Regions from separate parts of the Sporomusa rhizae genome, predicted to be linked through region 1. Evidence: a T-box and tRNA genes for the amino acid it is inferred to sense, from the RefSeq annotation. Region 1 holds a T-box; the other holds one or more tRNA genes.
What was found. The T-box of region 1 lies ahead of tyrS (tyrosine--tRNA ligase). A T-box ahead of a tRNA ligase gene usually reads a tRNA of that ligase, here a tRNA-Tyr.
Positions count from the first base shown of each region.

Region 1 (7,374 bases):
GCTCCACCATGTGTTGATTCGGAGACCCCGTTATTCACATAACCAAAAGATTCATAGTAATGAACAAGCCGGTCTTTGCAGGTTAGAATAACACTTTTTCGCCCAGTATTCCGCGCCAATTGAATAAATTGATTCATTAGCCGGGCCGCTATTCCCTGTCCACGGTATGCAGGAATAACATCCAGGCCAAAAATAGCTAAATTTTCCCCATCCGGTACGTGATGTTCCGTACTGTAAAACAATTCGTCATAAACCACCGAGCTATTTGTAACACATCCGTTAATAAAGCCGATTAAACGGCCTTCTGTCTCGGCTACCAGGAAGTATTCCGGAAAAGCAGCGATTCTGTCTTCAAATGATTTCCGGGGTGCCGCTTCGGTTTCCGGAAAACAGATTGCTTCTATCTCCGCTACATGCTGTATATCTTTAGCAATAACTGATCTAATTATTATTTCCGACATAGTATTCTCCTTTTCCCCATAAACTTTATCAAGTGTAAAACACCTCAGCTATCTTGTCTAAGCAAAAAAACATACTACTGTATAGTATACCATCAATGCTTACTAACACGAAATCTATCATAGATATACATAACAAATTTAGAGGTTTTAACTATTTCACGTGGAATAGTTTTGAAATTAATTACCATAATAAGCATTTATAATAAATTAGGGAGGAAGATAGCTATTTATGAAATTATTTTCTAAGGATTATTTATTTTCCGCAGTATTGTTAGGGTCTGTTCTTCTAGGTGGAGTGGTTGGGATCGTTTTAGGTCCAAAAGCTTCTGTACTCAAACCCTTCGGCGATTTGTTTGTCAATCTGTTATTTATGATTATTGTACCGATGGTGTTTTTTAGTATTGCGTCAGCCATTGCTTCAATGAGAGAAATAAATCGCTTAAGCAAGATCATGGGCAGCATTCTTCTTGTTTTCTTTGTTACTGCTTTAATTGCATCTACTCTGGGTCTTGGGGTGGCTTTAATAATGAATCCGACAGAGGGAATCAATTATTCCTCTTTGCAAAGTGTCGTGCAATCTGAACCAAGCAGCCCGGAAAAGACAAAAACGCCCGGCGTTTTGGAGCAACTCGTCAAAACCTTTACCGTAACTGACTTCCCATTAGTTTTGTCTAGAGAACATATTTTACCGTTAATTATCCTGGCAGCTTTAACAGGCCTTTCCACCGCATTAGTGGGCGAAGCAGCTCAACCAGTTACTGCTTTTCTGTCGGCAGCAACCCAGGTTATGATGAAGTTAGTCCAACTTATTATGTATTATGCGCCAATTGGTTTAGGTGCTTATTTCGCTAATGTGGTTGGTGAATTAGGAACACAAATCTTACACGGTTATTTAAAGACTTTTATTACTTATTTAGTGTTGACAGGTATCTATTATTTTGGTTTTTTCACTTTATATGCCTATATTGCTGCAAAAAAGAAAGGGGTCAAAGCTTTCTGGCGTAACGCACTATCCCCTTCGGTTACAGCTATCGCCACTTGTTCAAGTGCTGCTTCCATCCCAATTAATATAGTAGCAACCAAGGCGATTGGCGTACCTAAAGATATGGTTGAAACCATTATTCCTTTAGGTGCTAATATTCATAAAGATGGCTCGGTTTTCGGTGGAGTTTTAAAGATCACCTTTCTGTTCGGCCTCTTTGGCATGGATATGAGCAGTTTCTCTACCTGTATAGGCATTATTGGCGTATCCTTCCTGGTTGGTGCTGTTATGGGTGCGATACCCGGCGGTGGTATGATTGGTGAAATGCTGATTATTAGCGTATATGGATTTTCACCGGAAGTTCTCCCCATTATTGCTGTCATTAGCACGATCATTGATGCTCCGGCAACCTTGTTAAATTCTACAGGCAATATAGTATGCTCCATGCTGATTGCCAGATTAGTAGAAGGGAAAAACTGGATGACAAAGAAATATGCATAAAAAAGTTATGAAAATCGCCAAAAAACCCGCTAAAACAAAAACTTTTAGCGGGTTTTCTGTTTGCCCTGATATCTACTCTCTGTCAGGGCTGTTTACCTTGATGAGAAGCACTCTTTGCCTTATAGGCTTCTTCTTCACCATGAACCAACTTAGTCAGTTCATACGCCAATATTTCTTTGGCTTCGGTTAGTTGACAGCCTTCCCAGTTGTCCATGGCGTCAATCTCTTTAAGTGGCAAGAAGGTAAGCATACGCATGCACTTGTGAACATCAGCGTCACCAATAGTACGCCAATACTGGAAAAATTCCGAGGGGGAGGTTTTGTTAGGATCAAGCCAGACAGCACCTTTTGCGGTCTTTCCCATCTTATTGCCTTCGGAATTCATTAGCAGTGTAATTGTCATGGCATAAGCATCTTTTCCTAGCTTACGACGAATCAGTTCCGTACCACCCAACATATTAGACCACTGGTCGTCTCCACCAAATTGCATATTGCACCCGTAATTCTGATATAGATAATAAAAATCGTAGGACTGCATACTCATATAATTAAACTCTAAGAAGGACAGCCCCTTTTCCCTTCTCTGCTTATAGCATTCTGCACGTAACATATTATTCACAGAAAAGCAGGCTCCAACATCACGAAGAAAATCAATATAATTCAGTTCTAAGAGCCAGTCGGCATTGTTAACCATAATTGCCTTGTCGTCACCAAATTCGATGAATCTTTCCATCTGTTTCTTAAAACAATCGCAGTTATGCCGGATTGTTTCCGGTAACATCATAGAACGCAAATCCGTTCGACCAGATGGATCACCAATATAGCCTGTTCCGCCCCCAAGAAGAACAACCGGTTTGTTTCCCGCCATCTGCAAACGTTTCATAAGGCATAGTGCCATAAAATGACCAACATGCAAGGAATCTGCCGTTGGATCAAAGCCAATATAAAAGGTTGCATTGCCACTATTAATAAGTTCTTTAATTTCTTCTTCGTTTGTAACCTGAGCAATCAAGCCACGAGCTGCCAGTTCATCGTAAATTTTCATTATAACAACTCCATTACCAAAAATTCATAATAAAAATACCCTCTGCTCCATTCGGAACAGAGGGCAGAATTGCGGTACCACCTCTGTATCGGAAATTCCTCACAGAATTCCCCTCATCAAGTGCAACAACACACTCGCACGCTGTATCGGGCATACCCGTCAAACCCTACTAAACTATTCAGGCAGCGGCTCCAGGATGTATTCGTGTCAGTACGTCTGCAGCCTCTCACCAACCGGTTGCTCTCTGAATGACGTAAGTCTTGACCTACTTCTTCCCTTCATTGCTTTTGATAATTTAATTTTATTAAATTCTAGTTGATTAAGCAGTAAAAGTAAAGCCACAGAATGACACATGTGTGACATTTTATAATTTCTTTCAATCAATGTACGTGAGAATATTCTTTGGCAACGTTTGTTTAAGCAGCCAAACCAGTTTACTCTTTTCCATTTTCATTCCGCCAAGCAGCCATTCGATAACCATATCAGTGCCACCGCGTGAGGCGATGTCAATAGCAAAACGCATAATCTCCGTAGATATATCAGCACCCTTACTCGTCAAATATTGCTCATATGTTTTTTTCGTTATCGCAATGTCATAACTACGAAGGCCGTTAATATCATGGCTTGCATAAGCATTTTTTAGTACACTCTGTTTTTCTTGATAAATTTCAAGGCAGCGCAACAATGCCTCCTCCCAAGTAAGGTCATCTGTTACACGGCCAAAACTAGCTTTGTAAAACTGGGCAAAGTACCAACTGGCAAGATCATATTTATCTCTAAAGTGGCGGTAAAAGGTTTTCCTTGAAAGCGATGTTCCTGCTACAATTTCACTGACTTGAATATCATCGAGGTTCTTCTTAAGCAGCAGTTTTTCCAGCGATTCTGCTAGCATTTTTTTACTATTCATAGTAGTTCTCCATAAATTTGGCTGCCAAAAGGGCGTATTTGTGTCCCATCTAGTCCAAAATATAACTTTATTCCTGATTCAAATATCTGCCCTTGTTACTTCTATCTACTTTACTGCACCAAAATGGCAGGGATAACTGGACATTTAAGCCTTACAAGAGGTTTTCGGGATTTAACCCGGCAAGTTCCGGAATGACAAACAGGCCGTCTTTGCGGATGAGCCGGTCATCAAACCAGATTTCCCCACCACCGTACTCCTGAGTTTGGATACAGACCAAATCCCAGTGGACGGCGGAACGATTGCCATTAAAGGCGTTTTGATAAGAATTCCCCGGGGTGAAATGGAAACTGCCCCTAATCTTTTCATCAAACAGGATATCGTTCATGGAGGTTGTGATATAGGGATTAACGCCGAACGCAAATTCGCCAATATAGCGGGCGCCTTCGTCGGTATCCAAAACTTTGTTTAAATTTTCGGTTTGATTGGCGGTGGCGTTCACGATTTTCCCGTTGACGAAGTCAAAGCGCACATGTTCATAAGTAATACCGCCCTGCAGGGAAGGTGTATTATAGGTGAGATAACCATTGACGGAATCTTTTACCGGCGCGGTGTACACTTCCCCGTCGGGAATATTAATATGGCCGGAGCATTTTACAGCCGGAATGCCCTTGATGGAAAAATGCAAGTCGGTCCCCGGGCCAATAATGTGAACCTTGTCGGTTGCATCGAGCAGTTGAATTAACGGCTCCATGGCCTGATCCATTTTGGCATAGTTGAGGTTACAAACGTTGAAATAGAAATCCTCAAACGCTTCCTGGCTGGTGTTCGCTAGTTGTGCCATCGAGTTATTGGGGTAGCGCAGCACGCACCACTTTTTCGTCACGCGGATGTCCGTATGAACCGGCTTGCTCCAGTATTGCTGATACCATTGCATTTTTTCGGCGGGTACATCGGCCAGCTCGCTGATATTCTGGGCGGAGCGCACGCCGATATAGGCGTCCATGCTGTCCATACGCGCAGCTTCCCACAAGGCTATCATTTTTAGCTGCTCAATGGTTGCCTCTTTTAACAGTTGACGGAGAATTGAGTTGCTTTTAATGGTAACAAACGGGATGCCGCCGACCCGGTAGGCTTCTTTGATCAATTCTTTCGCCAGCGGCAATCCATCATCAAACAATTCGATCAAAATCTTCTCCTGCGGCTGCAAACGAACCGAATATCCAATCAGATTTCTCGCTAACTCGCGGACTCTTTCATCCATGATATATTCCTCCTTGTGTGATTAAGATATGGTACAAGGGATTACCCTTAACCCGTCTTGCCTCAACCTGCATCCAGTGATGAAATCACGGTAGGCTCAGAATAGGTAGTTAAAACCCTAGAGATTATTAGGGCATTTAAACTCACAAATTCATTGGAAAGCATGGCAATATGATCGCCATAACCGTCAATAGGATAAAATGACTTTTTGCTGCATATACGCCAGTTTGCATACTCGATCATTTTTTCGTCCCGCTCGTCTACAGCCCGAAGGTTAATTATGTCTGCAGAAATCGGTACAGAAAAATCAATAGTACCAAAATGTTCAAGGCATTTTTTCAAATCATTTATCCACGCCTGACAACTATTCTCCTTATTTCTATTTTTGAACATGTTATCGGTCATCTCTTTTATAACATCGTTTTTGTTATCGGCGTTTATGATATAACTGTCTAACATAATTACAGCTGCTACCATGATACCACGTTTTTCCAATTCCTGTACAACGGCAAAGGCAACGACTCCCCCGGAAGAATAGCCGATTAGCACAACCGGATCATAACCCTGACGATTTCGTTCAATATATTCGGCGAAACTCTTTATTGGCAAAGGCCGCGTATAATCCACCTGCAAACTGTGGAACGAATACTTCGTAATGTGGTTTGCCAACGTTTGATATTCGCTTTCATCCCCTAGTAGGGAATGAAAGCAAAACAGGTTATGTCCTGTTGCGTTATATACTTTGCCTTGAGTATTTTCATCCCGGTTCTTTTTCTTTATTTGCATCTCTACATAGTGTGCAATGGCGGTTATCGTTGGCTGGGCAAAAATAAATTGTACCGGCACTTCCACTTCCCATTCTTGCTTAATCCTTGTCACAATCATCACAACACCGAGTGAGTCCCCACCGACTTCAAAAAAGTTGTCATCTATCCGAATTCCTTTTTGCCCTAAAACCACTTCAAATATGGCAAGCACCTTTTTCTCATAGTCAGTAAGAGTTTGGTCGTCATGCTCTAATTTATTTGGCTGGTTTGATAAGATTTTTCTTAATTCGTTGCGGTTAACCTTTCCATTTTCATTGAGCGGAATATCGGGAACGGGTAATAAGACGCGGGGCACCATATATTCAGGCATAATATGCTGTAAATCGGTCCGAATGGAAGCAGCCGGAATATCGGGCAAGGGAATATAAAACGCAGCCAGATATTTACTTTTTCTCGCATCTTGGGCGTCGATCACGGCAATACTTTTCACTTTACCTGTGTTCATTATTTGGGCTTCCACCTCGCCCAGTTCGATCCGGTGTCCTCTGATTTTGACCTGATTATCCTTTCTGCCGACGAACATTAAACTGCCGTCTGCCAGCCAATAGGCGAAATCCCCGGTTCGATAAAGGCGACCGGCTTTTGCGAACGGATCGGTTACAAACTTCTCCTCTGTTAATTCCGTCCGCTGCCAGTACCCCTGCGCGACTCCGTCTCCCCCCACACAAAGTTCGCCGATCGCACCAACCGGCAGTGGTTGTAAACAAGGATCAAGGATATATGCGGTTGAATTACTGATCGGCCTGCCTATCGGAATTAGTTCGCCGGTAACACGATGTATCGGATGCCAGGTCGAAAATGTAGTATTCTCCGTCGGTCCATAGACATTAATCATCTTTACTTTTTGTTTACGGTTGAACACTTTACCGATATGCTGAGGGGATAAAACCTCGCCGCCAACTAATAAAACATCAACCTGATCAAAAATATCTTCCCGCTCATCCACCAGCTTATTAAATAAGGCAGTTGTTAAAAACAAAGCACTTACTTTTTCTTGTACCAGGATACGACCAAATACATCCGGCGACAGTATTTCATTCTTTTCTGCAACGTACACGCAACCGCCATTTAATAAAGCGCCCCATATTTCAAAAGTATTTGCGTCAAAACCTACCGCGCCACCCATAAGCATTTTGCTGCCCGCACTGAGCGTCACATAATCAGGATTCTTCACCAAACGCACTACATTTTGATGGGTAATCAGAGTTGCCTTTGGATTGCCGGTTGTCCCTGAAGTATACATGACATACGCTAAATCATTAGGTCCGCAGGGTACCCGGTTATGTTGTTCATTATTTCCTGATGTAATATCGTCAGGTATTCGCAGGATAGCCCCGGTGTATTCCTCAGGCAGTACCGCCTCCCTATCGGCAAGAACAAGGTTGATCTGG
Region 1 covers NZ_CP156925.1:5,639,497-5,646,870, forward strand. Annotated here, with positions in the region: gene SRRS_RS26385 (GNAT family N-acetyltransferase) at 1-461, opposite strand, end outside; gene SRRS_RS26390 (dicarboxylate/amino acid:cation symporter) at 691-1,944, shown strand; partial or broken gene tyrS (tyrosine--tRNA ligase) at 2,048-2,989, opposite strand; T-box leader at 3,046-3,280, opposite strand; gene SRRS_RS26400 (TetR/AcrR family transcriptional regulator C-terminal domain-containing protein) at 3,366-3,896, opposite strand; gene SRRS_RS26405 (aminopeptidase) at 4,048-5,157, opposite strand; gene SRRS_RS26410 (amino acid adenylation domain-containing protein) at 5,220-7,374, opposite strand, start outside.

Region 2 (7,374 bases), 2.7 Mb from region 1:
AAGGCAACTTTAAAAGTTATGAAGGTCGTCCTCTGGGAAGATGCTTTGCAAAAGCGCTGGGCCTAAATGCTGCTATAATTTTAATAAATGTTTGTATACTATTGTAATGGTATAGTTACTACGATAAAGGTGGATGTGATTAACATGTCATGGCAGCTTAAAGAACGCCTGCGAAAAATTGTGGCGGCAGAACAAGGAACAATGGTCTATGCTCCCGGGTCTCGCCGGCCTATGGCGCTTGTTTATCCGAATACTTATCACGTGGGGATGTCCAATCTAGGACTGCATATTATTTATGAGCAAGTAAACAGCCGGGGCGATACTGCCTGTGAACGGCTGTTTTTGCCTGATAAAAAGACCATGGATGAATATGTTCGGACAAATACGCCTTTATTAAGTTTGGAAAACCAGCTGCCCTTGTATGAATTTCCGCTGATTGCCTTTGCTGTCTCATTTGAAATGGATTATTTTAATATGATTAATATATTAGCTACAGGTAAAGTTCCAGTGTTGGCGGCCGATAGGCAAGAAGGCGATCCGCTCGTTATTATTGGCGGACCGTGTGCTACATTTAACCCCGAACCATTGGCTGACTTTGTTGATGCTTGTATTATTGGAGAAGGGGAAGAAGTAATTCATGAGTTTTTAGACACTTATTACGATGGTTTAAACAGTGGTTTGTCGAGAGAAAAACTTTTATTAAAGTTAGCTAATATAGAAGGAGTATATGTACCGAGATTTTACCGGCCGATATATGATGCTGCGGGCATAGTTAATCGATATGAGCGCTATGACGGTATCCCGGCTAACGTAAAACGCCGCTATATAAAAGATTTGAGCAGCTACCCTGGCCAAACTGTTATTGTAACTGCTGATACTGAATTCAGAGATATGTATCTAATTGAAGTTGCCAGGGGCTGTGGCAGGCATTGCCGATTCTGTATGGCAGGGTACTGTTTCCGTAACCCACGGGTACGTTCTTTAACACAAATTACCGAAGCTGTGAAAAAAGCTAAGCTGTTTCAGGCAAAAGTTGGGCTGATGGGAGCGGCGATTTCAGACTATCCTGAAATTGATAAATTGTGTCAAATAATATTGGATCAGGGTCTAACTATGTCAGTTGCATCACTTAGAGCTGATTCGCTCACGCAATCGTTGGTAGAAGCGTTAGCTTCCAGTGGTCACAAAACAATAACGTTAGCGCCGGAAGCTGGCAGTGAACGCTTGCGCAAAGTGATTAATAAACAGATTAGTGATGAACACCTGTATCAAGCAATAAAAGCTGCGGCAACAGCCGGCATTCCGCATGTTCGGTTATATATTATGGTTGGCTTACCGGGGGAGACTGATCAGGATATAGAAGCCATTGTCGGGATGGCACGTAATATCAAGGCATACATGGAGGGGTTAGGCAGTAAGGGGTTGTTGACTTTAAGTATTAATCCTTTTATCCCCAAGCCATTTACACCATTCCAATGGCTGCCTATGGCTCCCCTGGAGATAGCTTCATCCAGATTAAAATACATTCAAAGCACATTAAAAAAGGTTAAGGGAATTGAAATTTTAATTGAACATCCTAGGGAGGCCTACATTCAAAGCGTACTGGCGCGAGGAGACAGAAAATTAGGATCGGTATTACTTACGGCCATGAATAATGGTGGTACAAAAGGATGGAAACAAGCAATCAAAATTCACAAAATTGATGAAGACTTCTATTTATATCGTACTAGGGGAGAAACAGAAATTCTTCCTTGGGATAATTTAGACATGGGTTTTGATATGTCATATTTGTTGTCAGAATATCGACAAGCCCAGGCAGAAAAATACACCCAGCCATGTGTTGCTGGGTGTAAAAGGTGTGGTGTTTGCAAATAAATTAGGATTTATTAATACTAATAATTTTAAATATCTCGTCAAGCTCACCGTCAATTAAACGAGAAAACTTATTAAGCATAGTATCCATGAATCCGAATTTAGACTCAGCCTCCTTAGGCTGAGTAATTTTTTTTCCAACAAGATAGTCTCCCTTGCTAACGTCAAATGCTTTAATATCAGCTGAAATATCCAGGGGATAGAGAGTCAGGAGTAAGACATAGGATACATCGTTAATTTTTCCGAAATCTTGAAGTTTTGTAGGATTAGGGTTGCTAAAATCATCAATTCCTGCTTTTTTCAGTTCTCGTAAAACACTGCTGCCTGAGAGTATCATTCCATCCATCATTACCAGACTAGACTTATATTGAATAAACTTATTGATTCCGGCTTCCAAAAGATCAACACCTATTATATCTTTGTTGGCAGTGTCGATATGTACAGCTACGGCGACAAAGGAGCTGGTGACAATTGAACTTTGTCCCGCGAAACAGGGGGTTGTCAACATTAATAGCAGTATAAGACAAATAATAAACGAATTTTTTGCCATATTAATCCTCCATGAGTATCTTTTAGATAATTGTAAAGTTGAAGAGAATATGCAAGTAATTGAATAAAAACAAAAAAAAGCAGGCAACATGCTCTGCTTTAATTTTGGCAGGGGCGGCTGGACTCGAACCAACGCATGACGGAGTCAAAGTCCGTTGCCTTACCGACTTGGCTACGCCCCTATATAAATAAAATGGTGGAGGGAGGTGGATTCGAACCACCGAAGTCAAAGACGGCAGATTTACAGTCTGCTCCCTTTAGCCACTCGGGAATCCCTCCAATTCAAACCAGAAGCCCTATTATCAAACTGAAAATTTCTACAACGTGACATATTATATCATGTACATTTGGCAAATGCAAGATTATAGTTTACTTTTATTTTATGTTGATAATGTGGTATTTTGTTTTGTCCGAAACTTATTCGCTTCTTGGGCTTTTGTTATATATTCCGTTTGGCAGATTGATTTTAGGTACGTTTATGATTATAGATAGGTTATAAAAGCGTCAATTGCATTTACCTATAAGTGGTATTTTGCAAATCTTTGCTAATTTGGATAGTGTGCTTGCTTTTACCACGATCAAGTTGAGCTGGTCTAGCAGAGCCTGTTGAGGGAGAAACTGGAATTCCATTAAGATTAACAATGCCGTTTGCCTGGTTATCTAAATCTGCATTTTTGGATTTTTTCTGAGAGGAGCCTTCTTGGGATTGGGAATTATCGAACGACTGGGAGAGGCTGTCCCGAATTAGTGATGTCTCGATACCGCTGGTGTCAAACACTTTCTTTGGACTTGTTGGTTGTGTGTTTGGGCTACGACTGTTATTGGCCATTAAAATCACCTCCAGCAATAGTGTTACCAATGAAAGATTAATTAAACTTTTTCAGCTGGTGATGGGGTGATTCAAAAAAAAAGCCGGCATATGCCGACTTAAAAATGCTGAGTAGAAACTTTGGGTGGTTCGATAGTATGATTTTCTTTCTTTCTCGGTGGTGCCTCAGGATTTTCCTGGACGCCAACATTTCCGGTAATATACTTAGCTTCGGTATTAGGTAATTTTTTACCGAATTTTTCACCATAGTTTCCGGAGCTTTTCAAAAGAATCACCTCCAAGGTTAGTATTACCCAAACGTTAGTAAAAATCTGAACTTAATTTGGTATCATTTAAAGCAGTAAGTTCTAACTAACCCAATATGTGGAAGTGGTTTCATTTGTGCAAAAGTAGGCTGACCTCCAGGGGCATTAGAATAATTAATTACATTCTTACTGGTCTACTTGCTCTACGAACAGCTAGTAATGCTTGAGTCACCACTTGTTCAATTTGACGTTTGCCGAGTCCCAGGGGGCGAACCATATTTATAACTTCGCTTCTAAATTTTTGTTCATTGAAATCAATGATCAAATTATCACCACCTTCTAATTCAGGTTACTTTATTATACTGATTATGTTGTTAAGAGGTGATAGTTAAAAAAAATAAGTAAGAAGCCGAACTATTAGTTTCTACATAAGGAGCAGGAGACGAAAAGCTCTTCGGCAAAATGAAATATTTCCGGCATATCCCTAACGAAGTCACTCAATTCAAGGTTTTATCTCTCACAGTTCAGACAATATAACGGTTGGAGTTATGTCTATCGAAGCCGGCGGCAAGATATTTGACATCGTGGCCGCACTAAAAGCAAGCATAAACGCCATTAAAGAGCAGGAAAAACCGAAAAAGAAGCGAAAAAGCGGGTAACTTCATGGTTTTTCGCCAGACGAAGTGATTTATTGGGCGTTAGCTTAATTTAACAGCATTGACTTCAAGCATTTGTGTGCACCAATGGTTTTGTTTTTACATAACATATAATAAGGAAGGAAACTTACTAGCGCACAAAATAAAAACAACCTCTTAATACTAAAGAAGAGGTTGTAAAATACGTTTTTTTCTTAACTTTCGTCGTTCGTTAGAATAACGGCTAGGAGTTGACTACTCATTGTGCTTTTTAAAGATTTATCCACAGCTCGGGTTGCCTGGATTCACTAGATTAAACTGGTCGGGGCGACAGGATTCGAACCTGCGGCCTCTTGGTCCCGAACCAAGCGCGCTACCAAACTGCGCTACGCCCCGGCTCACATTTATTAAGTATACACATTCATAATGTCCTTGTCAACAGCGAAGCTTGAGTAAATTTTATTTAAAATTTCTCTTAGCTTCTTATGAGTCTTTTGTCCTAAAGGAATTTTTTTGCAAATGTCGAAAGGAAAGAAGAAAAGTAGAATCGATGGAGGTATGTGTTTGAAGATAGTAAAAATGGTTTTTTTAGCGTTTATCTGTGCGTTTTTTCTACTAAGTACTCCCGGTAAAATGGCTTTTGCATCAGGAGAGGAAATGCCTGTAATAAGGCAGGGAGATGCAAATGCGGCGGTTTATACTTTACAGACTGAATTAAGAAGATTTGGTTTTTATCATGATGACGTTGATGGAAACTTTGGCGAATATACTAAATATGCTGTTATAAAATTTCAACAAAATGCTGGAATCGAAGATGACGGTATCGTTGGTTCAGGTACATGGCGGGCGCTTCGCAATTACTCAGGTAATGGCGAAATAAGTCGTGGTAATACTGAGAGAAAAGGCGGGCAACAAATTGCTAATTTTGCTCGCAGCTTTTTAGGTATACCATATGTATGGGGGGGAGCGGCTCCATCTGGATTTGATTGTTCTGGTTTTGTATATTATATTTACAACTGTTATGGAGTTTTGTTGCCGCGAGTTGCCGATGAACAATACTATTTCGGACATCGTGTAGCGGCTGCTGATATTCAACCCGGAGATTTGGTTTTTTATAGTACGTATATGCCCGGTCCTTCACATGTAGGTATATATGTCGGAAATGGCCAATTTATTCATGCGAGCTCTGCCGCTGGCAAAGTAACGTTGACACCAATGTCCAAACCGTACTATCAGGAACGGTTTTTAGGTGCTTTTCGCATTAGCCGATAACTATGATCATAAAAATAGCCGGTTATCCGGTTATTTTTTGTTTGTTGGGCGTTAAGGCGGGAATAATAGATAGACAAAATATTAAATAATTTTTTTTGCAAAAAAGTGCCACAAGTAGTTAAATGTGCTAAAATGTTTATGTTAAAAAGAAATTCAGGCACAATTTGAGGTAAACATGCGGATTATAACAGGGATTGCCAAAGGAGTTAAGCTTAAAGTACCAAAAGGTCTGGATGTTCGCCCTACAGCCGACAGGGTTAAGGAGTCTATGTTTAATATTCTCACCACCATGCCGTTAACGATTACCAAAGTGGCAGTAGTTGGTGCTAAGGTGTTGGACTTGTTTGCTGGAACGGGAAACTTAGGTCTGGAAGCTTTAAGCCGTGGGGCTGAGCATGCGCTATTTATTGACCATAGTTCTGCGAGTCTTGCGGCTATTCGCGACAATATTTGTACTACCAAATTAAGTGAATTGGCTGAAGTTCAGCGTGGTGACTCCGTTAAAATGTTGGCTAAGTTAAGCCAATTGGGGCGGACATTCACGCTGGTTTTTGTGGATCCTCCTTATAATCAGGGGTTAGTGAACGAAGTGCTTCTCAAACTTGATACGATAAATCTTTTAGAAGATGGTGGAATAATTGTAGTAGAGCATTCCAAACATGAAGTGATAAATATTGAATGGAACTATTTAAAGTTGATTCGTACGGAACACTATGGCGAAACATATGTAACATTTTTGTTGCGAGAATGTGCGTGCACTATTTAGCAATAGGGAGGCATTTAACATGCGGATAGGAGTTTGTCCTGGAAGTTTTGATCCGGTAACTAACGGTCATTTAGATATCTTTTTACGGGCTAGCAAAATGTTTGACTTAGTAATCGTAGCTGTTTTTCATAATCCCAATAAGAAGCCATTGTTTACTATGGAAGAACGGGTAGAAATGCTAACTTTAGCAACTAAGGATTTACCTAATGTCAAAGTTGATAGTTTTTCAGGTCTTTTGAACGATTACGTTCGGCGCCAAAATAGCAACTTTATAATTAGAGGCTTGCGGGCATTGACTGATTTCGAATACGAGTTTCAGCGAGCACTGCTTATTAAAAAAATTGATCCGGAAATAGAAACTATTTTTATGATGACTAGCAATGAATACTCATTTATTAGTTCTAGTGGTATTAAAGAGTTAGCTAAATTTGGTGGACCGATAACCGGATTAGTCCCTGAATGTCTAGAAGAGAAAATTGTAAAGAGAATTCGAGAAAAAAGTTAGATTCGTGTACAAAGTGGGGAGGGGGAACCTTTATGAGTATTGAGAAATTATTGGATGATATGGAAAACATGTTGGTTGATGCCGCTCGCGTGCCTTTTACTAATAAAAGGGTAGTCGAAGAAGATGATTTGGCTAGATTTTTAGACGAGCTGCGCGAACAAATGCCTAAAGAAATCGATGAGGCTAAAAGAATTATTACGGATCGTCAACGCATTCTGGATGATGCACAAAGGGAAGCGCAAAACATTGTAGAACAGGCAAAGGCTTATGTAATTAGACTTACCGATGAAAATGCTATAAATAAGCAAGCGCAGGAACAAGCTAATGAATTTGTTGCACAGGCAAGAAAAACGGCAGCAGACTTGCAAACTGATGCTGTGTCTTATGCTGATGAAGTATTTAAGCATGTTACGGCTCATCTTGAAAAAACCCTTGAAGTGGTTAAACAAGGCCACCGTGATTTACAGCAAAATAAGAATAATGTAGGATAAAAATGAAAAGGAGCAAAGCTCCTTATCTTTTTATATAGCCGTATACTCCTTTAAATAGATGGAACGCAATTGATAGTACAATCATAATGCTAAGTAGCACGCCAATCTGATAAGTAGTTTGCTCAATTCTGTTTAACCATAGACTTAAACTATTGCTTTGGGCTAAACTCATAGATGCTGGAATTACTAACAGTTTAGTAATCACTTGAC
Region 2 covers NZ_CP156925.1:2,461,973-2,469,346, forward strand. Annotated here, with positions in the region: gene nrdG (anaerobic ribonucleoside-triphosphate reductase activating protein) at 1-66, shown strand, start outside; gene SRRS_RS11335 (TIGR03960 family B12-binding radical SAM protein) at 145-1,875, shown strand; gene SRRS_RS11340 (hypothetical protein) at 1,877-2,422, opposite strand; tRNA gene SRRS_RS11345 (tRNA-Gln) at 2,528-2,603, opposite strand; tRNA gene SRRS_RS11350 (tRNA-Tyr) at 2,616-2,700, opposite strand; gene SRRS_RS11355 (hypothetical protein) at 2,936-3,250, opposite strand; gene SRRS_RS11360 (hypothetical protein) at 3,349-3,516, opposite strand; gene SRRS_RS11365 (hypothetical protein) at 3,674-3,820, opposite strand; tRNA gene SRRS_RS11370 (tRNA-Pro) at 4,450-4,526, opposite strand; gene SRRS_RS11375 (NlpC/P60 family protein) at 4,695-5,402, shown strand; gene rsmD (16S rRNA (guanine(966)-N(2))-methyltransferase RsmD) at 5,554-6,168, shown strand; gene coaD (pantetheine-phosphate adenylyltransferase) at 6,188-6,673, shown strand; gene SRRS_RS11390 (ATPase) at 6,706-7,164, shown strand; gene ylbJ (sporulation integral membrane protein YlbJ) at 7,187-7,374, opposite strand, start outside.
Region 2: it encodes a tRNA-Tyr, which carries the amino acid that the T-box ahead of tyrS (tyrosine--tRNA ligase) is inferred to sense. The anticodon was not compared.